4 regions of the Rossellomorea sp. ABR4_012 genome follow, and region 3 is predicted to be linked to each of the others. Evidence: riboswitches for the same ligand, from Rfam matches in the RefSeq annotation. Region 3 holds a riboswitch; each other region holds the start of a gene.
The links. Region 3 has a riboswitch for S-adenosylmethionine ahead of ACXAFV_RS04515 (O-acetylhomoserine aminocarboxypropyltransferase/cysteine synthase family protein). Riboswitches for the same ligand answer to the same signal wherever they lie in the genome.

Region 1 (7,832 bases), on a different contig from region 3:
ATTATTTCTCCCTATAACTTCAAAAGAAATCTAAAAATACATTGACCAAATTTTTCTTCTGCTATAAAATATTGGAAACAAACAAATAACATGTGCAATGATGAAGAAAAGTAAGCTGTTGAAACACCTCAGAGAGCTGATGGCCGGTGAGAATCAGTGTGTGAAAATAGTTGAATGGGCTTCTGAGCATCCAGACTGAAAGTGAAAGTAGGTTTTGGCGGAAAGTCTCACCGATACAAGGGACAATGTATCGAGGAAGGATCCTCTGTACAGCTAAGTGCGTTCACGGCTGTGAACGAATGAAGGTGGCACCACGGGTTTCCCGTCCTTTTTTGGACTGGAAGCCCTTTTTGTGTTTAAAGAAAATGGGAGGAATGAAAGTGATGAAAAAGCAAGTATTAACAGGGATCAAACCCACAGGCAGGGTGCACCTGGGGAATTATATCGGTGCGATAAAACCAGCACTTGAACTGGCTGGAAACGAAACCTATCAGCCTGCTTATTTTGTAGCGGATTATCATGGACTTACGAAAATACACGACAATGAAGAAATGAACCAGCTCAGCCGGGGAATTGCAGCAACATGGTTAGCGTTGGGGCTCGATTCGGAAAAAGCAATCTTCTACAGGCAATCAGATGTTCCAGAGATTTTTGAATTAAGCTGGATTTTAGCATGTTTTTCTCCCAAAGGATTGATGAACCGGGCTCATGCCTATAAATCCATTGTCGAGGAAAATGGCCACACAGGAAGAGAAGCGGACACAGGCGTAAATATGGGGTTATATACGTATCCGATTTTGATGGCTGCGGATATTCTTCTTTTCAAAACCGAGATTGTCCCTGTCGGAAAGGATCAAATACAGCATGTTGAAATCGCAAGGGATATCGCTGAAAGTTTCAATCATACTTATGGCGAAACATTCACGATGCCTCAATATGCCATTGAAAAAAAAACCTCCGTGCTTCCTGGGTTGGATGGACGCAAGATGAGTAAAAGCTATAACAATACCATTCCGTTATTCGAGGAGCCGAAAAAGCTGCAAAAGTTGATCAATAAGATCAAGACGGACTCCACCCCGCCTGAGGCACCGAAAGATCCGAATGAATCCATCATTTTTTCGTTATATAAAGAGTTTGCAACAGAAGTTCAAACAGAAGAAATGAGAAATCGTTTCCTAGCCGGGATCGGATGGGGCGAAGCGAAGAAAGAGCTTTTTGAAGCCATGAATTCCCGGTTGGAAGAGCCGCGTGAACTGTATAATGAACTAATGGCATCCCCTGCCAAACTGAATGAAATTTTAATGGCAGGGGCGGAAAAAGCAAGAAAGAAAACCAGACCGTTTTTGGAAGAAGTGAAAATAAAAATCGGCATACGATAACCCAATAGAAAAGTTAATGTATTTTTAAAAGTATTCATAATTTTCATTGACATTTAATAAAGTATGATGTAAGTTATGGGAAAGTTATTTTAGTAAAGTGATCAATGATTTCTATATAACCAAATAGATTCTTATCAAGAGAGGTAGAGGGACTGGCCCTATGACACCTCAGCAACCAGCCTTGGCATGGTGCTAATTCCAGCAAGTTGAATTCAACTTGGACGATAAGAGGGAGAATGATCGATGAAACCTTCTTATTTCAATAAGAAGGTTTTTTCTTTTATACCCTTTTCGTGTAATAAAAAGAAGAGGAGAGACAAAATTGAAAAAACATATCGATACAATTCTCGTTCAATCAGGAAATCGTACGGATGTGGGGACAGGAGCCATAAGCCCTGCCATTCACTTGTCAACAGCTTATCAGCACAAGGGCATCGGTCAATCGACGGGATTTGATTATTCGCGGACTGGAAATCCAACAAGGTCCATTTTAGAAGAGACACTCGCTCTGTTAGAAGAGGGAAAAAGAGCTTTTGCCTTCAGTTCAGGAATGGCAGCTATTCAAGCAGTTCTTAGTTTATTCTCTTCGGGAGACGAATTGATAGTTTCACAGGATTTATATGGAGGCAGCTATCGATTATTCTCGCAGTATGAAAATCAATACGGTATCAGGTTTCATTTCGTGAATACTCATGAAGAAAGTCGCATTGTAGAAAAGATAAATGAAAATACCAGAGCGATATTCCTTGAAACGCCAACCAATCCATTAATGAATGAAACCAGTATTTCAACAGTCTCCTCCATCGCTAAGGATAACGAGTTATGGATGATCGTTGATAACACTTTTTACACACCAATCCTGCAAAAGCCAATTGCAGAAGGTGCTGATATAGTCGTTCACAGTGCTACAAAATATTTAGGCGGTCACAATGACGTGCTCGCCGGAGTGGTCATCGTCAGTAACGAAGTATTGGGAGAGAGGCTCTATACCATTCAGAATTCGATCGGTGCCGTACTTTCACCTTTTGATTGCTGGCTGTTACTCCGCGGCATGAAAACACTTAGCATACGTATGGCCCAGCACGAAAAAAATGCAATTGAAATTGCAGAGTATCTGACGAATCATGATTGCGTTACTGATGTCCTTTATACCGGCAGAGGCGGGATGCTGTCTTTTCGGATTTCAAAGGAGGAATGGGTCGGAACTTTTCTTGAGAATTTAGAGGTCATTACGTTTGCTGAAAGTCTTGGCGGTGTTGAGAGTTTTATTACGTATCCTGCAACCCAGACTCATGCAGATATTCCTGAATGTGAAAGGAATAAACTCGGCATATGTAATCGTCTTTTGCGATTTTCGGTCGGTATTGAAAATGTGGAAGATATCATTTCAGATTTGGAGAATGTTTTCAATCAATTAAAAGGAGAGGTGCTTATAGATGAGTAAAAAAACATACTCACAGCAAACTTCCCTGCTTCATTCTCACGGATACGATGCACAAACTGGAGCGGTTTCTACCCCCCTCTATCACGCCACCACTTTTCATCAGAGTGATTTTGACCGGTTTGGATCATATGATTACAGCCGGTCTGGAAACCCAACCAGGGAAGCATTGGAAGACACGATTGCAGAACTTGAAGGCGGTGTAAAAGGATTTGCGTTTTCTTCAGGCATGGCAGCCATTTCTACGAGTTTCCTGTTGCTTTCCCAGGGGGAACATGTTCTCATTTCGGAAGAAGTGTATGGGGGCACCTATCGATTAATCACAGAGGTATTGAACCGATTTGGTATTCAGTATTCTTTTGTGGACATGAGGGATCTTCATGAGGTGGCCCGTTCGATCAGACCAAATACAAAAGTGATTTACATTGAAACCCCTTCAAATCCATTACTGAACATTACAGATATTGAAGGGATCGTAAAATTGGCAAAAGCCAATGAGTGCCTGACTTTTCTCGATAATACATTCATGACCCCTCTTCTGCAAAAGCCTTTATCACTTGGCATAGATGTAGTTTTGCATAGTGCAACCAAGTTTCTTGCAGGTCACAGTGATGTACTTGCCGGACTCGCAGTGACCGGTAACGAGAGAATTGCCCAGAGGCTTTCCTTCTTGCAAAATTCATTTGGTGCTGTTTTGGGACCGCAAGACAGCTGGCTCTTGATAAGAGGCCTCAAAACATTGCATGTCCGACTTAAGCAGTCATCGGAAAGCGCCTCTAAGATTGCCCGCTTTCTTGAAACGAGAGATGAAGTGGAAGAAGTGTTCTACCCAGGACTGAGCTATCATAAAGGGCATGAAATCCATGTTCGGCAGGCAAAAGGACCTGGTGCTGTCTTATCCTTTCGCTTAAAAGGTGAAGAAGAAGTCAGGAAATTGACTAAGCAGGTAGATATTCCGGTGTTTGCAGTGAGCTTAGGTGCAGTTGAATCCATTCTTTCATACCCGGCAAAAATGTCTCATGCCTCCATGCCGGAAAAGGAAAGAGAAAGACGCGGAATCACAGACGGTCTGCTGAGGTTATCAGTAGGGTTGGAGAACGCTGATGAACTTATTCAGGACCTTGAACACGGTTTGAATGCACTTAAAGATGATCCAATAATAAAAGTCATCAATTTATAACAGGGTTATTATTGAAAAGGAGGGATCGTGTGAAACCGCTCATACAATCTTTGAAAGATAGGATATTGATAGCAGACGGAGCCATGGGGACTCTCTTGTATTCATACGGGGTGGATCGATGCTTTGAAGAGTTGAATCTTTCACACCCTGATGAAGTCATGAAGGTCCACAGAGATTATATTGAAGCAGGAGCAGATATCATTCAGACCAACACCTATGGAGCCAATTACGAAAAACTTTCACGTTACGGTTTGGAGGATTCTGTTAAAGACATCAATACAGCAGCCGCCAGACTTTCTAAAAAGGCGGCAGGGGACCACACCTATGTTGTAGGGACCATTGGTGGAATCAGAGCGATCAAGCAAAATATTTCCATTGAGGAAATCAAAAGAAGCTTCCGGGAACAGCTGTACTGTTTGCTTCTTGAAGGGGTTGATGGCATCCTCCTTGAAACGTACTATGACTTTGAGGAATTGACGACAGTCCTTAAAATTGCAAAGCGTGAAACAGATCTTCCCATCATTGCTCAGGTATCGCTGCATGAAGCGGGAGTTCTTCAAAATGGAATGAAGATAAAAGATGCTCTTCATCAGCTGGAATTGCTCGGTGCAGATGTTGTAGGGATAAATTGCAGGATGGGTCCCTATCATATGGTTTCTTCCCTAGAAGAAGTGCCGATTCCTAAGAGATCTTTTCTATCCGTTTATCCAAATGCAAGTCTGCCGAATTATGAAGAGGGAAGATTCTATTATTCTGCTGAGCCGGAGTATTTTGGGAATATCAGCAATGAACTCCGGGAACAAGGTGCCAGGATCATAGGGGGGTGCTGCGGGACGACACCTGAGCATATCCGGTCTGTCTCAAAGAAATTAAAAAGCAGGGTGCCTGTGACTGAAAAGAAAGTGAAGACAAAAAAATCAGTACAACTGTCATCTCAGCCTTTAAAAGAAAAGCTCCTGCATCATAGAGTAAAAGAAAAGAAGACGGTAATTGTCGAACTGGACCCGCCGAAGCACCTTGATACAGATTTGTTCTTTAAGGGTGCTCAAGCTTTAAAGGATGAGGAGATTGATGCATTGACCCTTGCAGATAACCCATTGGCATCTCCGCGAGTCAGTAATGATGCAATCGGGACCATGGTAAAGGAACGATATGATCTTACACCATTGGTTCATATCACTTGCCGTGACCGAAATTTGATTGGTCTTCAATCCCATTTAATGGGTCTTCACACCTTGGGGATCCATAATATATTAGCCATTACAGGTGATCCTGCAAAGATAGGGGATTTCCCGGGAGCAGCATCCGTTTACGATCTATCAAGTTTGGAACTGATTGAATTAATCAAACAAAATAATGAAGGAATATCATTTTCCGGCAAGTCACTCAGGCAAAAGACACAATTTTCTGTCGGTGCTGCTTTCAATCCTAATTTCAGACACTTGGAAGCGTCTGTGAAACGTCTCGAGAGAAAAATAAATGCGGGAGCCGATTACTTCATTTCTCAGCCGGTATTTGGAGTCGAAGAAATGTTCCAAATCTATGAAGCTACCAAGCATTTAGATACGCCGATTTTCATTGGGATCATGCCTTTATTGAGTTCGAGGAATGCAGAGTTCCTTCACCATGAAGTTCCCGGCATCAAGGTGCCTGAGGAAACAAGAAAGAGAATGAAGGATGCAGGCACAGACCCCGTCCATACAAGGGCAGTGGGAATGGAAATTGCAAAGGAACTGTTGGACACTGCACTTACGTTGTTTAATGGAATTTATCTGATTACTCCATTTGTACGTTATGATATGAGTATTGAATTGCTTCGTCATATGAAAGAAAAAGCCGCCATAGAAAAGGAGGTTCCTTATGGCCAGCACATTATTTGAAGAGCAGCTTAGAAAGAAGATACTCGTCCTCGACGGGGCTATGGGAACGATGCTTCAGGAAGCCGGTTTAACTCCGGAAGATTTCGGTGGTGAGGAATTGGACGGGTGTAACGAACACCTTGTCCTCACTTCTCCGGAAGTCATTTACAATATTCACAGGGAATATCTGCGGGCAGGAGCGGATGTGATTGAAACGAATACATTCGGGGGTACTCCCGTTGTACTGGATGAATATGAAATAGGTTCCAAAGCATATGAAATAAATAAAACAGCAGCTGAAATAGCAAGAAAAGCGGCAAATTCCCTCTCGACTGACGAGTGGCCTAGGTTTGTAGCAGGATCAATGGGGCCGACAACAAAAACGTTATCGGTAACCGGGGGAATCAGTTTCGATGAATTAATTGAGAATTACCGCATACAGGCTAAGGGACTTCTGGATGGCGGAGTCGATGTTCTTTTACTCGAGACAAGCCAGGATGCGATGAATGTGAAAGCAGCTAACCTGGGTATACAGGCAGCATACGAAGAAAGCGGAAGGGAAGTCCCTATTCTTTTATCTGGAACCATTGAACCGATGGGTACGACATTGGCAGGTCAAAATATAGAAGCTTTTTATTTGTCGCTGGAACATCTGAATCCTCTGGTGGTCGGATTGAACTGTGCGACAGGTCCTGAATTTATGAGGGACCATCTTAGGTCTCTATCAAATTTAGCGACGACTTATGTGAGCTGTTATCCAAACGCAGGCCTGCCTGATGAGGAAGGGAATTATAATGAAACTCCAGAATCGCTTAGCATAAAGATGAGGGGGTTTCTTGAGAAAGGCTGGCTGAACCTTGTGGGGGGATGCTGCGGGACCACTCCTGAGCACATTCGTGCTTTATCTCACTTGGCAAAAGAATTTCAGCCAAGGATACCGAACGAATCACATGCCCATGCCGTATCAGGCATCGAACCATTTTTATATGAGGACAAGGACAACCGCCCCATTCTGGTGGGTGAACGGACGAATGTAATTGGATCAAGGAAATTCAAGCGATTGATAGCCGAGAATAAAATTGAAGAAGCTTCAGAAATCGCAAGGGCACAGGTGAAAAACGGAGCCCAGGTCATCGACATTTGTGTGGCCGATCCGGACCGGGATGAAGTGGAAGATATGAATACCTTTATCCAGGAAGTCGTGAAAAAGGTGAAGGTTCCCCTAGTGATAGATTCTACAGATGAACAAGTCCTGGAAACGGCTTTGAGATACTCACAAGGTAAAGTGATCATCAATTCCATCAACCTGGAGGACGGGGAAGAACGATTTGAAAAAATTTCTCCGCTCATTAAGAAGTACGGAGCTGCAGTTGTAGTAGGCACCATTGATGAAAAGGGAATGGGAGTGACGGCAGAGCGAAAGGTCGAAATCGCACTAAGATCCCATAAACTGTTGACCGGGAAATACGGACTCGCTTCACAGGACATCATCTTCGATTCGCTTGTATTTCCTGTAGGGACAGGGGATGCACAATATATAGGATCTGCGAATGCCACCGTTGAAGGAATCAAGAAAATTAAAGAGCTGCTCCCTGAGTGTCCGCACATACTCGGGATAAGCAACGTCTCTTTCGGTCTGCCCCCGGTCGGCAGGGAAGTGCTTAATGCCGTTTATTTATATCATTGTACGAAAGCAGGACTGGATTACGCGATTGTGAACACAGAGAAACTCGAACGGTTCGCTTCCATTCCGGCGGAAGAGGTGGAACAGGCAGAAAAGCTCTTGTTTGAAACAACGGATGCGACACTTGCATCTTTCACTGAATTTTATCGCGGAAAGAAAAAAGAAGTAAAAATACCCGTCAATACGATGACACTTGAAGAACGACTTGCTCACTATATTGTCGAAGGGACGAAAGAAGGATTGATTCCTGACCTTGAACTGTCTCTAAAACATTATAGTGCACCGCTGG
Region 2 (7,832 bases), 410 kb from region 3:
GCCACAATCATCGCTGACATGCTGTTTTCGGCAGTAGTGGAAGCAGAGGAAACAAATATGCCATTTTCAATGTAGTAGCTGCGTGCTACTCCTTTTTCCATACCATGCTTTCTTTTCTCAACAGTGAAATTTCCACCGCTGAACTCAGGAATACAGTTGAGAAGCTCGACAAGCTTAGGAAGATCGTCGATGGATGCTTTTTCAACATGAGTCAGTTCCTCGTTTGACAAGGAATCTCTGTTATCCAACTTTGCATAGTACATCTGCCTCTTTGATTGAAAATCTCTAGTTAGAAAAGGCTCCACTTTTGAAGTGACTGCCTTTAGACCTGACATGATGCTAAAATCATTGCAGTGATTGATGATGTCAGCGAAACATTCTGCATCGAATTCTCCTATGGAGTACGGAATGAAGTTTTCTCTATATTTTAAAAGGATCCCTCTCAGATTTCCATTTTCGTCAAAATCACCCCAAATGGTTTGAAAATCCTGTTCATAGCCAAATGCCTCAATATCTCCGATGATGAACAAATTTTCGGCAGGCTGTGCTTGTATCAGCTGCTGGCATTGTTCATCATCTGCCTGGGTTAATACTCTGATCATTTCCCTATCCCCTTTATAGTTTTAATTGATATATTACCAAAATTTATAATATTTAGTAAAGGAGAATTTTCAAAAAAAAGTTGATGTTGTTTTAAAAATTGAGATATAGGGAAAGTTAGCAACAATACATGATGAAGGAGGCGGTAAACATGTTGTGGACCATCATCGGGATACTTGTTGTCCTGTGGTTATTAGGACTGATCTTCAAGATCGGCGGAGCCATCATCCATATATTATTGGTCATTGCCGTGGTCGTGTTCTTATGGAATCTGATTACAGGGCGGAAGAAAGGCTTATAGCTATTTAAAAGGAGGAGCAATCCTCTTTTTTTATTTGGATGAAACGGGGATGGGAATGGAAGTAGTTCGGCGGATGTGGAATTTGTCGTATTGTGTGGAATTGTTGATAAATTCGAAAAAACGTTGATAAATGAAATTTTTCGTTGATAAATCTTAAAAAACGTTGCCACATCCGAAAAATTGTTGAAATCTTAATTTCCGTTGATACAACTAAAATTGAAGAACAAATTCACTTTGATCATTCATCAGATGAGATACAGATGTGCAATCAGTTGAGGAGTGGCCACGATGCTGCCGTTAAAACCCAACTCTTGATCCAAGTCACCATACCATACTAAATCACTCAACCAAAACAAAAAAACAGACCAGTCAAACACTAAGGAAGTGTCTGACTGATCAGTCCTTGATCGATCGAGATTAATTTACAGCCGGACCGCCTTTTGCTTCGATCTCGGCAGGTACGTTGGTGAATTTCTTGAAGTTTTCGTTGAATTGGCGTGCAAGTTCAGTTGCTTTTACTTTGTACGCATCTTCATTTGACCATGTTTTAATCGGTTGAAGCACTTCATCAGGTACACCTGGCACGTTTACTGGAATGTTCAATCCGAAGATTACGTCTGTTTCCGTTTCAACGTTTGTCAGTTCACCTTCTAATGCTGCCTGTACCATTGCACGTGTGTAAGACAATTTCATGCGGTTACCCACACCATATTCTCCGCCGGTCCAACCAGTGTTTACGAGGTAAACCTCTGCATTGTGCTCATCAATTTTCTTCCCAAGCATTTCTGCGTAACGAGTGGCAGCAAGCGGAAGGAATGGAGAACCAAAGCAAGTAGAGAATGTTGCCTGCGGTGAAGTGATGCCGCGCTCTGTTCCTGCTAATTTGGACGTATAACCGCTTAAGAAATGATACATTGCCTGCTCTTTCGTCAGTTTGCTGATTGGAGGCAGGACGCCGAACGCATCAGCAGTCAGGAATACAATTGTATTAGGGTGGCCGGCAACACTAGGCTCCACGATGTTTTCCATTGCTTGAAGCGGATAAGCGGCACGCGTGTTTTCTGTTAAACTGTTATCCTCGTAATCTGGAATGCGTGAATCTTCATCAAGAACAACGTTTTCCAACACGGATCCAAAGCGGATTGCATCAAAGATTTGAGGCTCTTTTTCACGAGTCAGTCCGATACATTTCGCGTAGCAGCCGCCTTCGATGTTGAAAACGCCATTTGGTGACCAGCCATGTTCGTCGTCCCCGATCAGACGGCGGTTCGGATCTGCTGATAATGTCGTTTTGCCTGTTCCGGATAGACCGAAGAATAGTGCAACGTCGCCTTCGCGCCCTACATTTGCTGAACAGTGCATGGAAAGGATATCTGCTTCAGGAAGCATGTAATTCATGACGGAGAAGATCGATTTCTTCATTTCTCCTGCATATTCCGTTCCACCGATCAAGACGATGCGTTTTTCAAAAGAAACAATGATGAATGTTTCAGAATTTGTACCATCCACAGCAGGGTCTGCTTTAAAGTTTGGAGCTGATACGATCGTAAATTCGGATTTGTGAGAGATTAACTCTTCCGCACCCGGGCGAATGAACAGCTGGTGTGCAAATAGATTATGCCACGCAAATTCATTGATTACCTGGATCGGAAGTCTATGTTTTGGATCTGCACCTGCAAATCCGTTGAAGACAAATACTTCTTCTTTTTCTTTTAAGTATGCAAGGACTTTATGGTATAATTTATCGAATGATTCAGCGGAGATTGGCTGATTAACAGCTCCCCAATCAATTTTATCTTTTGTAGTAGGCTCCTCTACAATAAATTTATCTTTAGGAGAGCGCCCTGTATATTTGCCAGTTTCAGCTCTGACTGCACCTGAAGAAGTTAAAACGCCTTCATTTCTATGAAGAACTCTTTCCACTAATTGTGAAACAGACAGTTGATTTTTGATATTTTGACCGCTAAGTAATTCTGTTAACTCACTAGACATGCTCACTGAATTCATTAGAACCCTTCCTTTATATAAATTTAAATACCACTTTGTTGTTCTTTTCAAAAATAGTATAACACAATTAATTTATTAGTCTATACTATTTAGTGCTTTTTTATAATGTGACTTAAACTTGTAACATTTTCCTTTAAAAATGCAACTTATTTTCCCCTATCTAAGCAGTTTATGCTTGTCCTTAGGAAATTCCTCATTCATATACCCACGTTTCCATGTTTCTTCTTATATAAATGTCAGCTGCCTATCCGGATGTCAGCCAAAGTACTGTCAATAGCGGTAAATAGAGATACCTGCTGTTAATCTTTACATACTAAAAAATATTTGACACTCTTTGGTGTTAACGTTATTATTGTACCTTGAACGGATACTCTTATCCTGAGCTGGTGGAGGGAGCAGACCCTATGAAACCCAGCAACCTGCTAAATAGATAGTTGGTCCTTCTTTTAAAAGGAAGGATCCCATTAAGCGAAGGTGCTAAACTGAGGCAAGGTGGACAACCTTGAACGATAAGAGAGAAAAGGCGCGGCTATAATGTGAAACCTTTCCTCTTTGTACTTTTTCCCGAGGAAGGGTTTTTTCTATTTTATAGTGGAGCATTAGTGATAAAACTCATGTTTTTATATAAGGACGTTCTCTTATGCCTTATAAAAAAACCATGTTTACTTCATACTACTTAGGGAAATGAGTACCGTATCTGTTTAAATGTTTTGTCGGTGAAAATCGGCAAATATGCTTAAGGAGGAACCTTAATGTCAACAAAACGTCGTCTGTTTACATCTGAGTCCGTAACGGAAGGACATCCAGATAAAATTTGTGACCAAATTTCTGATTCAATTCTTGATGCCATTTTAACGAATGACCCGAATGCCCGCGTAGCATGTGAAACATCTGTGACAACAGGTCTTGTGCTTGTTGCAGGTGAAATCACAACAAATACGTATGTAGACATCCCTAAAATCGTCCGTGAAACGATCCGTGGAATCGGATATACACGTGCGAAATACGGATTCGATGCTGAAACTTGTGCAGTTCTGACATCCATCGATGAGCAATCTGCTGATATCGCTCAAGGTGTAGACCAAGCGCTTGAAGCACGTGAAGGACAAATGTCTGATGAAGAAATCGAAGCTATCGGTGCTGGTGACCAGGGGCTGATGTTCGGATTTGCCTGCAACGAAACGAAAGAGCTTATGCCTCTTCCGATTTCACTTGCTCATAAACTATCCCGTCAGCTAACGGAAGTCCGTAAAGAAGAAATTCTTCCTTACCTTCGCCCGGACGGTAAAACTCAGGTAACGGTTGAATATGATGAGAATGATAAGCCTGTTCGCATCGATACGATTGTCATCTCTACGCAGCACCACCCTGAAGTTTCACTTGAGCAGATCCAGCGTAATCTGAAGGAGTATGTCATCGATCCGGTTGTTCCGAAAGAACTGATCGACGAAAAGACAAAATACTTCATCAACCCTACTGGCCGCTTCGTAATCGGCGGACCTCAAGGGGATGCTGGTCTAACAGGCCGTAAGATCATCGTTGACACATACGGCGGTTATGCACGTCACGGCGGCGGTGCATTCTCCGGTAAGGATGCGACGAAAGTTGACCGCTCTGCAGCATATGCAGCCCGCTATGTAGCGAAAAACATCGTGGCTGCCGGTCTTGCTGAAAAATGTGAAGTTCAATTAGCGTATGCGATCGGTGTAGCACAGCCTGTATCCATCTCAGTTGATACATTCGGAACAGGTAAAGTTTCTGAGGATGTATTGGTTGATGTTGTACGCGATAACTTTGACCTTCGCCCTGCAGGAATCATCAAGATGCTGGACCTTCGCCGTCCGATCTACAAGCAGACTGCTGCTTACGGACACTTCGGCCGCAACGATCTTGATCTTCCTTGGGAGCGTACTAACAAAGCTGATGTATTGAAAGCTGAAGCTCTTAAGTAAAAACAGGTATGAGAAAACCAACACTCTTTCAGGGGTGTTGGTTTTTTTGATGGCTGGGGTGGAGGAGAGGGATTAGTTGTTGTAGTTGTAGTGGTAGTGGTAGTTGCGCAGAATTTGTCGTATTTTGAAGAATGGCAGATATATCGGAATTTTGGCAGATAAAACGGTAAAACGGCAGATATCTTTGCGGAAAAGTTGAGCCTGGCTCAAAACCCTCGAATCGAGCCAGGCGCTTACAAGAGAAGCTTAGCTAAATCTAAAATCAATCCAGCATAAAGTAGCGATTCTCAGTTATATCCAAAATCAATCCACTCCCAAACCAACCGATCACATCCAAATGAACAAACAGGCACCATTCACAGTGGCAACCTCATAAGGAAGCTGAAGGAATTGCATCGCGTATGTCCCCATCCCGTAATTTAACACGAGTAATCTCACTCAGGTTGGGGTATCACAAGTATAAGAGTTATAATGGTTTGATGCTTTTATAATACTGTCCTTTCTCTGCGTATTCCCGTGAAATGCGTTTCATTTCACTTATGTCATGTTCGTTCAGTTCCCGAATCACTTTTGCCGGACGGCCAAAGGCAAGGGTGTTTGGAGGGATGACTTTTCCTTGAGGAACCAGACTTCCGGCTCCTATAAAAGCACCTTCACCGATTTCGGCGTTATCAAGGATGATCGATCCCATGCCGATGAGGGCTTTTTTTCTGATTTTGCAGCTATGTAAGATGACACCGTGGCCGACCGTCACTTCATCTTCAAGGATAAGGGGGTTTTCAGGGCTTTGATGGAGGATTGAATTGTCCTGTACATTCACTTTGCTGCCAATCCTGGTAGGCGCGACGTCCCCTCTGATGACGGTGTTGAACCAGATGCTGGATTCTTCCCCGATTTCAACATCCCCAGAAATCGTTACATAATCGGCGATAAAAGCAGTTTTTGCAATAACAGGTTTTTTATCATGATATGGATAGAGCATTTTTCACTACCCCTTTCAATAATATTTACTATAATAATGGTAGCAGATGAAAACCATTAGAGAAACATTTAAGGAGGATTTGCCATGTGGAAATGGGAAACAGATCAAGAGGCAAAGGCAGTCATCGTCATCATTCATGGAGCAATGGAACATCATGGCCGATACGGATGGCTCATTGAAATGTGGCGAGCATCAGGTTTTCATGTCATTATGGGTGATTTGCCGGGGCAGGGCATGACATCGAGAAGGCAAAGAGGACATATCGATTCATTCGACGAATATATTATCGAAGTAAAAGACTGGGTTCAGGCTGCCTATCGGTTTGACCTCCCTGTCTTTCTCCTTGGCCACAGCATGGGCGGCCTCGTTGCCGTACGTATGCTTCAAGAGTCCCATGTCAAGTTGGCAGGGGTCATTCTATCTTCACCTTGCCTGGGGCTTGTGAACGGGCCCTCTAAACCAATCGAATTACTATCATATGGCTTGAATAAAATTGCCCCGATGATTAAATTTCCGTCAGGATTGACGATTGATATGGCAACCCGGAATGCAGATGTCAGGGAAATTGACAGTAACGACACTCTTTATATTACTAAAGTTTCTGTACGCTGGTACAGGGAGCTCGCGCAGGCGATCAAGCTTGCAACAGTCAACTTGAATAAAATGCCGGATATCCCTCTTCTTGTTCTGCAGGCGGGCGATGATAAAATCGTCGATAAAAGCGCGGTCAAGAAATGGTTCAATGAGCTGTCGCTATCAGAAATGCACTATAAGGAATGGCCGAAATGCTACCATGAAATCTATAACGAACCAGAAAGAGAAGACATCTTTGAATACTCAAAGATCTTTATCGAAAGCCGGCTGAAGGCGCTGGGATATATTTTATAAACGAGGTGGTAAGCTTGTCAGTACCTGCAAGTCCTTTTTCATTAATGACAAAAGTATATCGGGATATTTTTCCCCTGGTTCATCAAGAGCTGAATCACTGGAAAAAACGAGCCGCGGAGATCCCTAACGATGAGTTAAGAAAACAGGCATTAGCAAGTATTGAGCATAAAACCTTTCATTGTGAAGGCGGCGCGATCCTTTCCATTCTCTCACTAAAGAAGAAAAAGGAAACCATCCGCTTCACCGTTGCTTATCAAACAATCAGCGACTATCTCGATAATCTTTGCGACAGGAGTACATCCCTTGATCCAGAGGACTTCCGGCTCCTGCACCAATCGATGAAAGATTCATTGAACGTCAGTTCTGAACCCGTTAACTATTATGAGCTCAGAGAAGAACAGGATGACGGCGGCTATTTACGTGACCTGGTTATGGCATGTCAGGAAGCACTGGCTGATATTCCTCACTATCAAAGTATTAAAGATGAGCTGCTGGAACTATGCGAGTATTATTGTGATTTGCAAATTCATAAACATGTGAAAGCAGAAGAAAGGGAGATCAGACTTCAGTCATGGTTTGAAGGGCATCGCTCCCGGCTCCCGGAGATGGACTGGTATGAATTTTCAGCATGCTCGGGTTCCACTTTAGGAATCTTTTGCCTGGTGGCCTATGCGAGCAGGCCGGATTTTCATCCCTCTTATACAGAAAAAATCAAGGCAGGTTATTTTCCTTACATACAAGGTCTTCATATTTTGCTGGATTATTTTATCGATCAGGAAGAAGATCATGAGGGAGGGGACTTGAACTTCTGCTTTTATTATGAAAATGATGAACATTTACGCGAGAGGCTCATTCATTTTCTGCGTAAAGCAGATGAACACACACATGATCTCCCGCACTCCGGATTCCACCGGTTGATTAATAAAGGATTGATCGGAGTCTACCTGTCTGATGAGAAAGCCAGCCGGCAACAAAGGGTCCAGGCTTTTTCAAAAGAATTCATCGGAGAGGCCGGCTGGGTGACAAAGTTCTTCTTTTGGAATGGAAAAATGTATCGGAAATTGAAGAAGGTGAAATAAGTAACGTAGTTGTTTTGAACCAT
Region 3 (7,832 bases):
AGAGCAAGATCCCTGCTTTGCCATCCTCGATTTGATGCTGCCTGAAATTCAAGGCGAAGAGCTGTGCAGATGGATTCGAGAGGATGAAAAGAGCGACATCGGCATCATCATGGTGACCGCAAAAGCGAGTGAAAATGAACGGATCCACGGATTGAAAACGGGGGCGGATGACTATGTGACAAAGCCATTCAGTCCAACCGAGCTTGTGACCCGTGTGGAGACGGTCCTGCGAAGGACGTCCAACCGATGCCAAAAGCTCAGCCGCAGCGGACTCACCCTCAAACCTCAAAAAGGGGAGGTCACTTTTAAAGGTCATCCTGTTGAACTGACTGCATTCGAATTCCGGATTCTGCACCTGCTGATGACGCATCCCGGCCAGGTCATTTCGAGGCAGCAGATCCTTGATTCCCTATATGAATTACATGAAAAAGTGGTGTCGGAACGGACGATTGACGTTCATATCCGCCACCTCAGGCAAAAACTACAGGAAGGTACGAGCTTGAATTTCATTGAAACGGTAAGAGGAATGGGGTATAAATTCAATGGTTAACCGCAAAAAGCTCGGGAGTCTCTTGACCCAGCTCACCTTTCTCAACACTTTCATCATTGCGGCCGTGATCCTGATTGCGGGATTTACCGTCAAAAATTACGCCTGTAACTTGGTGAACCAGCAGCAGATCACCGGAGCGAGTCTTGAAAGTCTATTGAACGATTATCTTATAAAAGTCAGTGCGCTCGCGTTTCTTCTGGCTGGAGGCTTTCATTTCTTTTTTATCAAATGGCTGACAACACCGTTGAAGAAGCTGACGGAAGCGACTCAAGCATTGAAAAAGGGCGAGCAGCCCGAGAAACTGAAACAACCGCTCATCTATGAGGTGAAGGAGTTAAGTGAAGCGTTCAATGACCTTTCTGAAACGACGGCTCTTGTGAAAACCAAACAAAACCGGCTGCTCCGTGACCTGTCACATGAACTGCGCACGCCGCTCACGAACCTGACTGGCTATCTTGAAGGCCTGGAAAAAGGGATCATTGAAGGGGACAAAGATATTTACCGTTCCCTGCAGGAAGAAACCGGGCGCATCGAGCGGCTCCTGCAGCAGCTTGTACACATCAATCGATGGACGGCGGATGAAAATCTAACAGGAAATCATCAGGAAGAGATACTCATTCACGAGCTCCTGCAAAATCGAATCACTGCATTTCAATTGAAATTCAAGGAGAAAGAAATCGATGTAACGACTGAACTGGCTCCATGTTCCCTAAAGGGGAATAAAGACGGTCTGCATCAGGTTTTCAGCAATCTTCTTCAAAATATAGCAGACTATGACATCGGGAAAAAACTTTCGATAAAAAGCTTTGTGAATGACAGCCAGTATGCAGTACAATTTTCTCATGATGGAAAAGAAATTCCCGAAGCTGAAAAAGACCTCATCTTTGAACGCTTTTACCGGGTCGATTCCTCCCGGTCGTTTGTCACCGAGGGAGCAGGATTGGGCCTTGCGATATCGAAGGAAATTGTGCAGGCACATGGAGGCGCTCTGACGCTAGATACTGACGGACATCATCACACATTTGAGGTGCGGCTGCCGATCGATCAAAATGAAAAAGAGGAGAATCATGATGAATCAACAATGGTATAACATCGGCGCCTTCACATTTCCAGGCACATGGGCAGCGATCGCAGCCGCGTTCATCCTTGCGTTCTTGTTTCTCTTTTTCTGGAATAAGAAAGCGAGCGACTGGTATTCGAATGCGATCTTTTATTTTATTCTCACCTGGAAACTGAGCGTGATCATCGTCGACTTCGGGACGGTCATCAAACATCCGCTCACCATTCTATATTTTCACGGGGGCATAGCCGGATATTGGATGGGAATCGGCGCTGTCTTGGTCTATACTTTTATTAAAAAAGAAAATCCCCACCACGTGATCGCCGCTTGGGTCATGACCGTTCTTGTCTATGAAGGTGTGGTCGACCTTCTTCACGGGACGTACATCATTGGAGGGGGGCAGCTCATGTTAAACAGTGTCCTGCTTCTCTTTTTACTCAAAAAAATCGGCAGGGCTGATCAGAATGTTTGGTCCATGCAGATCTTGATCATCTTTACACTCATTCAATTGCTGATGAATTCATTCGGGGAATTTGAAATGGGGAGCCCCTTACTCACATACATTGTTTTAGCCATCGTTCTGCTTTTTCTTCTAAAAAAAGATGAACAAACGGAAATTTATGAAGCAGGGAGGAAAAACCAGTGAATAAACGTAACTTTGCTTTAGCCATCGTGGCACTCCTGATCGGGATCTTCCTGGTGAACATATTCCAGGATCAGCAGGAGAAAAAAGAAAAAGAGGAAGCTGCAAAGCTTGCTCAGGAGTCCATGGACCTGTCCAATGCAGAACAGGGACTCACTAAGGGTGACAGTGCTCCTGACTTTGAACTGACGACTCTTTCAGGTGAAAACGTAAAGCTTTCTGACTACAGAGGACAAAAAGTCATCCTTAACTTCTGGGCAACTTGGTGTCCTCCTTGTAAAGCCGAGATGCCGCATATGCAAAAATACTACGAAAAAAATGCTGACAAAGAAAATGTCGAAATCCTGGCAGTGAACCTGACCAGCATGGACGAAGGCAAAGACAAGGTCCAGGAATTCGTCGACGGCTATGAACTTACCTTCCCGATCCCGATGGATGTCGACGGGGAAATCGGTGAAGAGTATCGCGCCTTCACCATCCCGACCACCTACATGATTGACACCAAAGGCCAAATCCAGCACAAAATCGTCGGCCCCATGAACGAAGAAATGATGGCCGAAATGGTCTCTGGCATGAACTGACGCGTTAACTCATCGAGGGACGGGCCTTTAGTACGCTAAAGGCCCGTCCCTCACTACACTAAAGCGCAGACGTTTAATTACATACTCCTTAAGGTATATAGTAAGTATGCGATCAAATTTCTTGAAGACACTATAGGTTGAGAGAAGTTGAAGGAGGAGTTAGGATGTTTCATTACACAAAAGAAGTTTCGATGAGTGTGAAAGAAGCAACGGAAAAGGTGGAAGCTTCCCTTAAGGATGAAAGCTTCGGCGTTCTATGGAATCTGGATCTTGCCGGAAAGCTTCAGGAAAAAGGCCTCGATTTCAACGAGGAAGTCGTGATCCTTGAAGTGTGCAATCCTCATGAGGCAAAGAAAGTGCTGGAACAAAGCATGCTTGTCAGCTACTTCCTGCCTTGCAAAATCACCGTTTATACTGAAAACGGCACAACTAAGGTCGGGATGGCGAAGCCGAGCAAGCTGATTGAGCTAGTGGATAATGATGAACTGAAGCGAATTGCGTTGGATATTGAAGATCGATTGATCGCTTGTATGGATCGAGTATAGAACTTGAGTGGAGAAGCACCTGCTGCGTTGGCGGCGGGTGTTTTTATGTGGGGAAGGGTGTAAAATGACATCGAAATACATAAAAATAGCTGTTTTAGTAACCGACTCTGTTAATTTCTTTTGGATTGAATACAAATAACGTAAAAAATACCTTGATATACACTTCAAAAACCTGTCGGTACTGAGATACAATCCACTTTTCATGATTTACGTGCCAATTTTAAAATATATAAACCAAATTTCTGAAATACAATCCACTTTTCAAAAATACAATCCAAATTCCAAAAATACGTGCAACTTGTCGAAAAATCTTTACACCGCTAAAACCTCATCCCAAAATTCCAACCCAACCCTAAATAGCACCAGCCTCTTCATCTATCAAAAAGCCCCAACCGTGCTACAATCCCAGCCAAGCACCCCAATCCAATCCAAGCCACCCCAAACCTGCCTATAACTCAATCCACACCACCAAAACAATCCGACCTCCGAAACATTTCCCTTCCTCGCAATCTTCTGAATATGATACACTCTTCTAAATACAATCGTTAAAAGAGGAAGGATGACATACATGAAATTCACAACGAAAGTCGTACATAGCCAGTTAAAAGGTACCGAGGAGATCCGCAGCAAAACCACGCCAATCTATCAGACTTCAGCTTTTTCATTCACATCTCTGGAAGAGCTTGAAGGTTTCTATGAAGGCAAATCGCCTTACCTCTACACAAGGACGGGAAATCCGAACACGGATGAACTTGGGCAGATGGTGGCGGCCCTTGAAGGTGCTCCTGCAGGGGTGGCGACGTCTTCAGGTTTGTCGGCCATCCTTGCTGCCGTGCTTGCGGTCGTACAAACCGGCGATCATATCGTTGCAGCGGAAGACCTGTACGGAGGCACCTTCCATATGCTGAAAGAGGAACTGAAAGGCTTCGGTATCGAGACAACTTTCGTTGATTTCACCAAACGTGAGGAAATCGAGCAGGCCATCACGCCTCAGACAAAGCTGCTATACAGCGAAACGGTAACCAATCCGTTCATGAGGGTGGAGGATATTCCACTGCTGGTCGAGCTTGCGGAAAAACATAACCTCAAAACGATTATCGATAACACATTCGCTACGCCATATCTGCGCCAGCCTTATCTTGAAGGTGTCGATCTTGTTGCCCACAGCGCCACAAAATACATCGGCGGACATAGCGATATCACCGCAGGCGTCGTAACAGGGAAAGAAGAATTAGTAAGTAAGGCCAAGGAAAAAGTCGTCAACATTGGGTCCAACTTAAGTCCATTCGAGGCCTGGTTAACGGCAAGAGGGGCAAAGACGCTCGCTCTTCGAATGAGCACACAGGCTCATAATTCGAAAGTACTCTCTGAAAACTTACGAACGAACCCGCATGTGAAAAACGTGTACTATCCAAACAATCTTTCTGAAAAAGGCCATGGAGCCATCGTGACAATCGAACTTGACCCGTCCTGTGACATCAGTGCATTTTTCAAATCACTCGGTTGGATCAAGATTGTGCCGACCCTTGCCGGAGTAGAAACGACCGTCTCCTATCCGCTTGGAACCTCACATCGGGCACTGCCGAAAGAAGCTCAGGAAAAGTTGGGCATAAACACATATGTAGTGCGCATATCGTTAGGTATCGAAGACGCAGAAGACATCGTAACCCAGTTCAACGAAGCAATCACAAAATCTATTAACTAATTTTGTCTTTTAAGGAATGTGGCTCACCAACTTCCAGCAAAAAGCGAAGTCTTGCACAGAAACCAATAGCGGTATGAACAGGCTATCCTAAATGAAATTGGAACGGCCAAAAAACAAAATAATTAAAAAAATCTGAAAACACCCTTGACGTTGAGTGAAGTAGCCTTTATAATTCATCTCAACGCACTACTTAAAGACAACTAAATCGCTCTTATCCAGAGAGGCGGAGGGACTAGGCCCGATGAAGCCCGGCAACCTTCATGTTCGCGAAAGACTTGCGATTACATGAAAAGGTGCTAATTCCTGCAGGCAGACTGCCTGAAAGATAAGAGGAGGACCCCTATTAATTAGACCCTCTTCTTAGGAAGGGGGTTTTTGATTTTTCCTCTTCTTTTAAAAATTCCTAGATTGATTGCAGGCGCGGTGAATCGAGATGCATATCCAACATCTCGTATTTCGACCGACAAACCGAGCAGTAAACATCAAACATCCCAAATACTCTTACCCAGAAAGCCAAAGGCAACCAAACAAACAAAAACCAGGAGGAATTCATTATGACAAAATCATTCGATGTTGAAACGTTACTTCTACACGGCGGTCAGGAGCCGGATCCAGCAACAGGTTCACGTGCAGTGCCGATTTACCAGACGACATCTTACGTTTTTGATAACAGTGAGCACGCTGCGAAATTATTCGGCCTAGAAGAAGAGGGGAATATCTACTCCCGTATCATGAACCCGACGGTGGATGTTCTTGAGAAGCGGATCGCCCTGTTGGAAGGCGGTATCGGTGCACTTGGCGTTTCTTCCGGAATGGCTGCGATTTCGCTGTCCATCCTGAATATCGCCGGGGCAGGGGATGAAATCGTCGCAGCAACGAACCTATACGGCGGGACATACAACCTGTTCTCCACGACGCTTCCGAAGTACGGCATTAAAGTTCACTTCGTTGATCCGTCCGATCCGGAAAACTTCCGGAATGCGATCACTCCGAAAACGAAGGCTGTTTTTGCGGAAACGATCGGAAATCCGAGCCTTCACGTTCTCGATATCGAGGCTGTTGCGAAAGTCGCTCATGACAATGAAATTCCACTCATCATCGATAACACATTCGCCACTCCGTATCTTACCAAGCCGATTGAATGGGGAGCGGACATCGTCATCCATTCAGCCACGAAATGGATCGGCGGTCACGGTACAGCGATCGGCGGGCTCGTTGTCGACGGTGGTAAGTTTGATTGGAATAATAAAAAATTCCCCGGCTTTGTAGAAGAAGACCCAAGCTACAATGGAATCCGTTTTGGAATCGATGTCGGCGAAGCAGCCTTTATCACGAAACTCCGGGTGCAGCTGCTGCGTGACTTCGGTGCCTGCCTAAGTCCGCAAAATGCGTTTCTTCTTCTGCAGGGGCTCGAGACACTGCACCTGCGAATCGAAAGACATACAGAAAATGCATTGAAAATCGCCGAGCATCTCGATCAGCACAGCGGCGTTGCGTGGGTATCGTATCCGGGACTCGCCCAGCACCCGTCCCATACACTGGCGCAGAAATACCTGAAAAAAGGTGCCGGCTCGATTGTCGTATTCGGTATCAAAGGTGGAAGGGATGCCGGACGCAAGGTTGTGGATAACATCACCCTTTGGTCACATGTCGCAAACGTCGGGGATGCGAAGTCACTTATCATCCATCCGGCTTCGACGACCCATCAGCAATTGAACGAACAAGAATTGCGCACAACCGGGGTAACCGAGGAATTAGTACGATTATCAGTCGGTTTGGAGTCCAGCAAAGACCTGATTGAAGACCTGGATAGCGCCATCGAAGCGGCATTGGCAGCTTCCCCGGTTTAAACCGATCTTGATTTTGTTAACGGACGCATCAGTGTGACCGTTCACACGATGCCAGTACCACTTCAGGTTCCATCTGAAATAGAGGCTTTGGCGGGTTGAACGTCCCGCCTGCCCTCAAAAACACTTACCAAAAAAGGAGGAGACGGAATGGAGAATCCCCACACCAAAACGACCCGATACGAAGTAAACTCCATTACGATCCCATCCCTGACACTGGAATGCGGCTCCACTCTGGAGCATGTGGAGCTTGTTTATGAAAAAACCGGCAATGAAGGCGGTCCAGTCATCCTGATATGTCATGCTCTCACAGGAAATCACATTGTAAAAGGGACCCTGGCAAGCAAAGGCTGGTGGGACGGACTCATCGGACCGGGATCGTATCTTGATACTGATGAGTACACCATCCTTTCTTTTAACGTTTTAGGCGGTAATGACGGCAGCACGGGTCCGGGGTCCACCAACCTGGCAACCGGGCAGCCGTACGGAAGGGATTTTCCGAAAGTCACCGTAAGAGACATGGTCAAAGCTCAATACCTGGCTCTGAAGGAACTGTCGATTCCTCATCTTCATGGAGTGATCGGCGGTTCTTTGGGCGGGATGCAGGCACTGGAGTGGGGGATGATGTATCCTTCCTACATCGATAAAGTATTTGCACTTGCCGTCACACCGGCCCTGAGCGATTACGGCTTGGCCTTTAACCACATCGGCATCCAGGCGATCGAATCAGATCCCGATTTCCAAAACGGAAAATACGCCAGCGGCACTCTTTTAAAAGGATTGGAGATTGCAAGGATGGCAGGGATGGTCACCTACAGGACCCCCCAGCTTTTTGACGACCGTTTCAAACGTGAAGAAGCACAGTCTTGTTTTCAAGTGGAGAGCTATTTGAATTATCAGG
Region 4 (7,832 bases), 790 kb from region 3:
CCGTCTTCCAGTAGTGGAAAACGGAAATCTTGTCGGAATGCTTGCACTTGGAGACTTAGCAGTACAACAGAAATCTGACCAAAGCGCAGGCGGCGCACTAAGTCAAATTTCTGAAAACCATACAAGATAGTCATTATTAAGCAACAAAGAGGCTGAATTCGTTCAGCCTTTTTGTAATCCCCATGTCTCTATACGACATTTTTTTCACATTCAGGCAGGATTTTCTTGTTTTTTCGAGAATATCTTTATTATACAACGGTAATTGAATGTGAGGATGAAGGAGGTATCGGGATGAGTCGTTCAGCTTATTATCGTAAAGAAGTAAGGAATTTCAAGCGGGAAAGCCGCAAGAAATTATTTGTAGACGGTATTCTTGATTTCTTATTTATGCTATTTGGCATTTCCTTGATTACTGGAATATTACTGTTTGTCTTAAGCTATTGGAACTACTATTGATCCCAAAACGGTTCTTTTATACTTTCTGTATCAATCGATATTATTGACTTCATCTACATATGAACCGACCTCTGCCATGGATGATTCCTATGGCTTTTTTCATTTCACATTAAAAATATTATTATTTCGGAATTTAATTTTTTATATCTTAGAATAATGTTTCCCCTCCCTACTCCGTCTTCCTGCTCGTCTTGAATCCCATAAATATCAACTATTTATTATGATGGAATACTTCGAACCCCTTAATTATTTTTGGTAAAATTTAAATATTCAGATAACAACTTGACAAGAGATTTTAATTTTCAGATAATAGTAAGCGTAACCGATTCAAATTTTCGAGGGGGTTATCATGGATATTTTAAACAGTTTGGTAAATGAGGCAAATTCACTATTATGGGGGTACATCTTAATTGGTTTACTGATCATTTTAGGATTGTACTTCACAATAGGATCTAAATTTGTTCAAATTCGCCACATCGGCGAAATGTTCAGGTTATTAGGAGATAAGGATGTTACAGAAGCGGAAGGAAAAAAACAAATCTCTTCTTTGCAAGCATTCTTTATCGGAGCAGGTACTCGAATTGGTACAGGTAATTTAGCAGGAGTAGCCATTGCCTTAGCACTTGGAGGCCCTGGAGCGGTATTCTGGATGTGGCTTGTAGCCATTCTGGGAGGAGCCAGTGCATTTGTAGAAAGTACCCTGGCACAAATTTATAAAGTGAAAGGCAAAGTTGGATTCAAAGGCGGTCCCGGCTACTACATGGAGAAACAATTAGGGAAACGCTGGATGAGTTCCATTTTTGCAGTAACCATCATTCTTTCTTTCGGGACAACCTTTAATGCGGTACAAAGTAACACGATTTCTACAGCATTCAATAATTCATTCGGGATCAGCCCATTAGCAATCGGACTTATATTAGCTGGTTTGACCGCCCTTATCATTTTTGGCGGTGTTAAGCGTATCGCAAGCTTCTCATCTGCAATTGTTCCAATCATGGCGGTCTTTTACATTGTATTGGCATTATTCGTAGTTTTCACGAACATCACCGAAATGCCAAGTGTCATCGCCCTTATCTTCAAGAGCGCATTTGGATTTGAACAGGTGGTGGGCGGAGGAATCGGTGCTGCAATCATGAACGGTGTGAAACGCGGACTATTCTCAAATGAAGCAGGTATGGGTAGTGCACCCAACGCGGCTGCGACAGCATCCATCTCCCACCCTGTAAAGCAAGGATTCATCCAGGCACTTGGAGTGTTCTTTGATACATTGCTTGTGTGTTCTGCAACAGCGTTCATCATCCTTACTTCCGATGCTTACGGATCAGGTTTGACAGGTATTGAGCTGTCGCAGGCAGCTATGTCTGAACATTTTCAATCATGGGCAGGCATCTTCCTGGCCATTGCGATCTTTACATTTGCATTCAGTTCGATCATTGGAAGCTACTATTATGGAGAAGCCAACCTTCCATTTATCAATAATAGTAAAACCGGTCTTCTCATTTATCGCTTCATCGCATTAGGTATGGTCGTATTCGGTTCGATGGCAAGCCTTGATATCGTTTGGGCTCTTGCTGACTTATCAATGGCCCTGATGGCGATTACAAACTTGATTGCCATTGGGATCCTGGCACCTATTGCCTTTAAAGCATTGAACAACTATATGGACCAGCGCAGGCAAGGATTGGATCCTGTCTTCTATGCAGATGACATTCCTGGTTTAAAAGGAGTCGAAAGCTGGCCGAAACGTGGTGAAGAAGTACGAAAGAGAGCAGTTAATGAATAAAATTAATTCATGAATTTCAAGAACAGGCTCACCGTTATGGGAGCCTGTTTTTTTCTATTCGTTGTTTTAAATCTCATAATGTTGGAGTCATCTTGTCCCAGTTGCTAATTGGACTGCAAGACGAAGACTCTCAGGAGAAGAGAAGTGGCTAATCGAGCGCAGATATTGTCGAAAAATCGGTCGTTCGCCCTTATAATTGACATATCGCCCTTAAATTGAAAATTCCGCCCTTATAATCCGAATTTCGCCCATATATCTAGGAATACGCCCTTAAATCCTAACCACTTCCCTAGACCGTGCCAATCATACGATTGAAATGGAGCATTGCCATTTGACCCATAAAAAAGCATAATAAGGACAAGAACATTTCTACTGAGAGGAATGAGAACATGAGTGTACATAAAGACATCACAAAGCATTCAACAAAGCAAAATCAACTTGTACAGAAATTCATGGTGCTGGACCAAGAAAGAGAAAACGCTATCGATGAAGCCGTGAAGCTGTGTCAGGCGGGCGAGGCTTTTTCCACGGACCGGATTAATGAGGCAACACAGAAAATCAATACCCTCGCACGGCAGGGAGTTGTGCCCCAGCGGAAATTAGTGACCACCGAAATGGTCGAGGAATATGCAGGCAGGTTGAATCAACAATAAACAAAAAGGCTGACCCCACGGATAATCGGAGGTCAGCCTTTCATTTATTATGCTTTTAATGCACTGTTCCAGCCATCATATACGAACACCGGCTGAGTTTCGTTTTCTGCACGTTCAACGATTACATAGTTTTTATGAGCGACAACCGTCTGGTTATCAGGAAGGTCCAGCTTTTTAGCAGCATCATTTTTCACTTTGACGATGACCGTGTTTTCTCGTAAAGAAGTCACCACACCGTTAACGATTTGCTTCTTACGTTTAAATTCAATCTTATCTCCAAGGTTTGCATTATTTGTTGAGTACAAGAAGTTGTTGTTCATTGGAATGATCTCCTTTATGGTTTTTAGTTTGTTGGATTGTATATATGTTTAAGTGTTTAGTTGATTGATTCGTATTGTCTTATTTCTTCTTGTACCACTTATTGAGAAAATTCAAACCTTTAACGAAAAAATTTTTTTGAAATTATTTTTTATATCCAGCCATCCCATTTTCAAAAGCCTCTCGGTCTCCGTTTTCTATTCCAAATAACGCTTCTTGCAAAGCGAACGTACTTTTATAAAAATTTACCCTTTTCAGGAATGAAGTTATTTCAGGATAATGAGGGATCATAAATAGCTGATCTGAAATCTTCTTTTCCTAAAAAAGACGCCTCCCAAAGATTTCTCTTCAGAAAACGTCTCATAGATTAGTAGGCCAGTGCCTGCTTCTTCTCTTCCTTCATCAAAATAAAACAAAGGAGAATACCTATCAAGGATAGGAGTGCAAAGAACAAATAGACCGCATAGATTGAAAATGTTTCAAGAATGAAGCCGCCGACGAACGTACTGAACCAGTTTCCAAGGCCGTTTCCGATTGCAGAATAAATGGTGACGGCTGTGGCCGTGATATGAGAAGGCGTGATTTCTCTTATATAACGCAGTCCAGCCGGAACAAACAGTCCGATTGCAAGGCCCTGCATGACAGCAGAACTGTAAACGAGCAAGAGGCTTGGTTCCGTAAAGTAGAACAGCCAGCGGAGCATGGAAGCCGCCCCTGCCAAAGCCGCTACGGTCAACAAACCGAACCGGTCAATCCAATTACCTGCAACCCTCATAAATGGTACTTCAGACAGTACCGCAATCAAGAAAGCGAGTCCGATTCCCGCATATGTACCGCCTGAATCTTCTACAAATAAACCAAAGTACGTATTATTAGCCAGATTCGGACCGAACACCATGAAAGTGACGGCCAAGAAAATCAAAAACTTTTTAAGAGTAAATAATTCCTTCATTCCCGCTTTCAAATCCAGTTTGGCAGAGGCGCGTTCCTTAGGAAAACGGAAAGCCAGCACAGCCGACATGACCAGGCAAACGAAGAATGCGTAGAAAATGATGGTCGGGCCGATAAAACCTTCTGACAGTTTTCCCATCACATACACGGCAACACCGAAGCCCAATGATCCAAATAATCGTATATTTCCATAATTATATCGCACTTTACTTGTGTACTTCAGACTGATACTGTCTGAAACGGGTATGATCGCGCTCTGGAAAACAGCAACCAGAATCGCGATCAGAAGGAGTCCGTAGTAAAGGTCGGTCACTACATACCCAAGGGCAAACATCCCGGCAACCAATGAAGTAAAGGCCAGCACCTGTGTCGGACGATTCGTCGTATCACTCACCATTCCCCAGATAGGCTGAAAGAATATCATCATAATGGGGCCGATCGACATGATGGTCCCGATCTGGTATCCATTCAATCCAACACTTTCACTTAAATACACACTTAAAAGCGGGTATAGACTGCCCACACCAAAAAACGTCAAAAAATAAAAGCCTTGCAAGGTAAAGACTTGATTGCGTATCGTTCTTTCCACTTCCGTATCCTCCAGATGTTTTTTATCCATATAATACTAGCCCTATTTTAGAAGATTGTAAATAAAGCCGTTCCTTTTTATGGATAAACCATAGCCTATATAAAAATGATTCAACAGCCGATAAACCCTATTGCTTTCAAGCTCTATGGAACTAAATCACGATGGCTGGAAATTTTTTTTGAACGAATAGTACAGAACACAAACAAATTTCCGTTTGACTTTTCCTCTTAAACGCCTTAAAGTATGTAAGTATAATTTTAAATGAATATGACGTATTCTTCTTATCCAGAGAGACGGAGGGACTGGCCCTACGATGTCTCGGCAGCGGACTCCTTACGAGTGCTGTGCCACATCCAGCAAGCATATTGCTTGAAAGATAAGAAGAGTGTTTCTTTTATTGGGAACCTCTTCTTATCGGGAAGAGGTTTTTATTTTTATCCAGCAAGGTACTAATCATATCGTGGTTATTACCATCGCAATCCATTCTAGTCAATTGTCAAAGGAGTTGTTCAAATGTTTAACGAAAAAGGAAATCTTCTGGCATTACTGCCATTACTCATATTTGTTTCACTCTTCCTCGGTGCGGGGATCATTTCAGGAGATTTTTACGCATTCCCAGTATTAGTTTCCATTATAATCGCAGCTGTAGTGGCGTTGTTCATGAACCGAAAGGACTCCCTGAATAGTAAAGTGGAACGCTTTGCCAAAGGGGCCGGACACCCTGATATTATGATCATGGTCTTCATCTTCCTTTTAGCAGGAGCATTCTCGGGAGTCGCTGAAAAAATGGGCGCTGTTGATTCAACGGTGAATCTGGCTCTATCTGTACTTCCGGAAAACCTTCTGATCGTTGGATTATTTTTAATTGCAGCATTTGTTTCATTATCCATGGGTACTTCAATGGGTACGATCGCGGCACTTGCGCCGATCGGTGTAGGAATCAGTTCGGGTACGGACATCGCCATGCCTGTTGCGATGGCTACGGTCATCGGTGGTGCGATGTTTGGTGACAATCTCTCATTCATTTCTGATACAACGATTGCAGCCGTCCGTACGCAGAAAACGGAAATGAAAGATAAATTCAAAGTGAACTTCTTTATCGTTCTGCCAGCAGCTATTCTAACGATGGTGATCTTATACTTTATTACGGCAGGCAATCAGTCAACGGTTGATACCGAGGCCTTTAACTGGGTGAAAATCCTCCCTTATCTGGGAGTCATCATCGGCGCACTTGCAGGATTGAATGTGTTTGTCGTGCTATTCGGAGGGATCGTGCTCTCTGGAATCATCGGATTTGCCGATGGAAGCTTTACTCCTTCCAGCTATTTTGGAAGCATTGCCGATGGAATGACGGGAATGGCTGAAATTGTGATTTTGACCGTCCTTATCGGAGGTGTGGTTGAACTAATCCGTTATAATGGCGGAATACAGGCGCTGCTTTATCTTGCCACCCGCAAGATCCGCTCTCCACAAGGGGCACAACTGGCGACGGCCGGACTTGTAAGTTCAACAAACCTTTGTACGGCAAACAATACGATCTCTATCATCATTGCAGGTCCGCTTGCGAAAGAAATCGGTGAGAATTATGGAGTCGATTCTCGTAAGTCTGCAAGTATCCTGGATATATTCTCTTGCTCCGTACAAGGCTTGATCCCATATGGAGCACAAGCGTTATTAGTAGCAGAAACAGCAGGAATCTCGCCATTAAGTGTTATTCCATATGCTTTCTATCCGATCCTGACAGCAGTATGCGGGTTGGTTGCGATTCGATTTGCACTACCGAAGTTTACACGATCAAAAGCACCTAAGCCGAGCACTGCACGTTCATAATAAGTACAAAAGAGACAAACCCATTTATCGGGTTTGTCTCTTTTTTTTGTTTATTTTAATAATATCCATTGAATTTATAACAAGTCATTCACATGATATAGCTTACCAGTTTCAACATCCGATTCGGTCACAAGCTTTACGAGGACCTCAGCTACTGTATCCGTGTCCCTAAGCATTCCTTGTTCTTTGTAACGCTTAAAGTTTTCAACATCGGCGAATGCTTCTTCTGAAGAAGAACGGATGGTTCCCTGCATATCCGTATCCATTACCCCAGGGCTGAACGCAATCACTTTATGTGCACTGCCCTTTTTTGAAAGCTCAAGACTTACGGTTTCCGTCAGCATATTGATCCCGGCTTTCGTGGAACAATACGTGCTCCATCCATAAACAGGTCTGCTCCCGGCACCAGAACTCACATTGACCATGATTAGCCTGCTTTCTGAACCTTGGGAGGCTTTCAGCATTTCATTCGTAACAATCATAGGAGATAGCAAATTGACATTCACACTCTTTTCAAGATCCGTGTTCTCAACCTGCCCGGAAGGATTGATGGGTGTCACGACCCCGGCATTTTGAATCAAGAAGATCCGGTCAGCATCCGACTTAAATACTTGTTCTCCCGCCTTTTGTGCTGCGCTCTCTGTTTCTCCTGGATTGGAAAGATCGCATTGGATATACTCGTAGGAGACTCCTTCCCCAACACACATTTCCTTTAATGCGTCATTATCCGAACGGGAAATGTTAATAAGCGAAATCCCTTTCTTAATGAACAGCTTAGCGATTGACTCCCCCAACCCCCGGGTGGCGCCTGTAACAATGGCATAATCCATGTGATCCTCTCCTTTCTTATATGATTGATTATATAGGAGACGCTTTGAATCACAAAAATTTTTGATTTTCGTTGTACACCGCTGTTGATTTCCGTGCAGCAGCTAGATTCCGTTATTTATTAAAATAAACTTTATAGCTAACTAATGAAAGAGCTTCACCATTTAAAAGTGAAGCCCATTGGGGTTAAATATACCTTAACGCCCCTCATCCCAGGCCTTTGTCGGCCGGTCGTCAGGGTAGCCATATTTTTCCCGATATGCTTTTCTTTCTGAGGTAAAATCCCACCAGTTCTTCTCACTGTCAGGGTGCCTTGCATGGTGGACGACACATCTCAAGGAATCTTCTACACAGGGATCCATCCACACCCCGTACTTCTTTTCGAGGTTGTTGATCAGGTCTTCTCCTTTTTCTTGTTTGATAT

Region 1: another riboswitch for S-adenosylmethionine. It lies ahead of ACXAFV_RS17140 (methionine biosynthesis PLP-dependent protein); the one in region 3 lies ahead of ACXAFV_RS04515 (O-acetylhomoserine aminocarboxypropyltransferase/cysteine synthase family protein).
Region 2: another riboswitch for S-adenosylmethionine. It lies ahead of metK (methionine adenosyltransferase); the one in region 3 lies ahead of ACXAFV_RS04515 (O-acetylhomoserine aminocarboxypropyltransferase/cysteine synthase family protein).
Region 4: another riboswitch for S-adenosylmethionine. It lies ahead of ACXAFV_RS00625 (Na+/H+ antiporter NhaC family protein); the one in region 3 lies ahead of ACXAFV_RS04515 (O-acetylhomoserine aminocarboxypropyltransferase/cysteine synthase family protein).

What each region holds. Positions count from the first base shown of each region.
Region 1 covers NZ_JBSWVK010000004.1:207,289-215,120, reverse strand. Annotated here, with positions in the region: gene ACXAFV_RS17150 (metal-dependent hydrolase) at 1-34, shown strand, start outside; T-box leader at 89-333, shown strand; gene ACXAFV_RS17145 (tryptophan--tRNA ligase) at 384-1,379, shown strand; SAM riboswitch class I at 1,508-1,610, shown strand; gene ACXAFV_RS17140 (methionine biosynthesis PLP-dependent protein) at 1,702-2,823, shown strand; gene metC (cystathionine beta-lyase) at 2,816-4,000, shown strand; gene ACXAFV_RS17130 (bifunctional homocysteine S-methyltransferase/methylenetetrahydrofolate reductase) at 4,030-5,880, shown strand; gene metH (methionine synthase) at 5,861-7,832, shown strand, end outside.
Region 2 covers NZ_JBSWVK010000001.1:1,314,434-1,322,265, forward strand. Annotated here, with positions in the region: gene ACXAFV_RS06460 (GNAT family N-acetyltransferase) at 1-602, opposite strand, end outside; gene ACXAFV_RS06465 (lmo0937 family membrane protein) at 752-901, shown strand; gene pckA (phosphoenolpyruvate carboxykinase (ATP)) at 1,319-2,908, opposite strand; SAM riboswitch class I at 3,279-3,424, shown strand; gene metK (methionine adenosyltransferase) at 3,661-4,860, shown strand; gene ACXAFV_RS06480 (gamma carbonic anhydrase) at 5,327-5,842, opposite strand; gene ACXAFV_RS06485 (lysophospholipase) at 5,927-6,730, shown strand; gene ACXAFV_RS06490 (tetraprenyl-beta-curcumene synthase family protein) at 6,745-7,809, shown strand.
Region 3 covers NZ_JBSWVK010000001.1:908,752-916,583, forward strand. Annotated here, with positions in the region: gene ACXAFV_RS04485 (response regulator transcription factor) at 1-550, shown strand, start outside; gene ACXAFV_RS04490 (sensor histidine kinase) at 543-1,640, shown strand; gene ACXAFV_RS04495 (hypothetical protein) at 1,621-2,256, shown strand; gene ACXAFV_RS04500 (peroxiredoxin family protein) at 2,253-2,834, shown strand; gene ACXAFV_RS04505 (DUF302 domain-containing protein) at 2,999-3,379, shown strand; gene ACXAFV_RS04510 (trans-sulfuration enzyme family protein) at 3,948-5,084, shown strand; SAM riboswitch class I at 5,293-5,416, shown strand; gene ACXAFV_RS04515 (O-acetylhomoserine aminocarboxypropyltransferase/cysteine synthase family protein) at 5,639-6,934, shown strand; gene metX (homoserine O-acetyltransferase MetX) at 7,082-7,832, shown strand, end outside.
Region 4 covers NZ_JBSWVK010000001.1:119,782-127,613, forward strand. Annotated here, with positions in the region: gene ACXAFV_RS00595 (CBS domain-containing protein) at 1-130, shown strand, start outside; gene ACXAFV_RS00600 (hypothetical protein) at 292-456, shown strand; gene ACXAFV_RS00605 (alanine/glycine:cation symporter family protein) at 806-2,239, shown strand; gene ACXAFV_RS00610 (YpbS family protein) at 2,629-2,892, shown strand; gene ACXAFV_RS00615 (DUF2187 family protein) at 2,940-3,212, opposite strand; gene ACXAFV_RS00620 (MFS transporter) at 3,578-4,780, opposite strand; SAM riboswitch class I at 5,029-5,133, shown strand; gene ACXAFV_RS00625 (Na+/H+ antiporter NhaC family protein) at 5,264-6,580, shown strand; gene ACXAFV_RS00630 ((S)-benzoin forming benzil reductase) at 6,655-7,410, opposite strand; gene ACXAFV_RS00635 (helix-hairpin-helix domain-containing protein) at 7,606-7,832, opposite strand, start outside.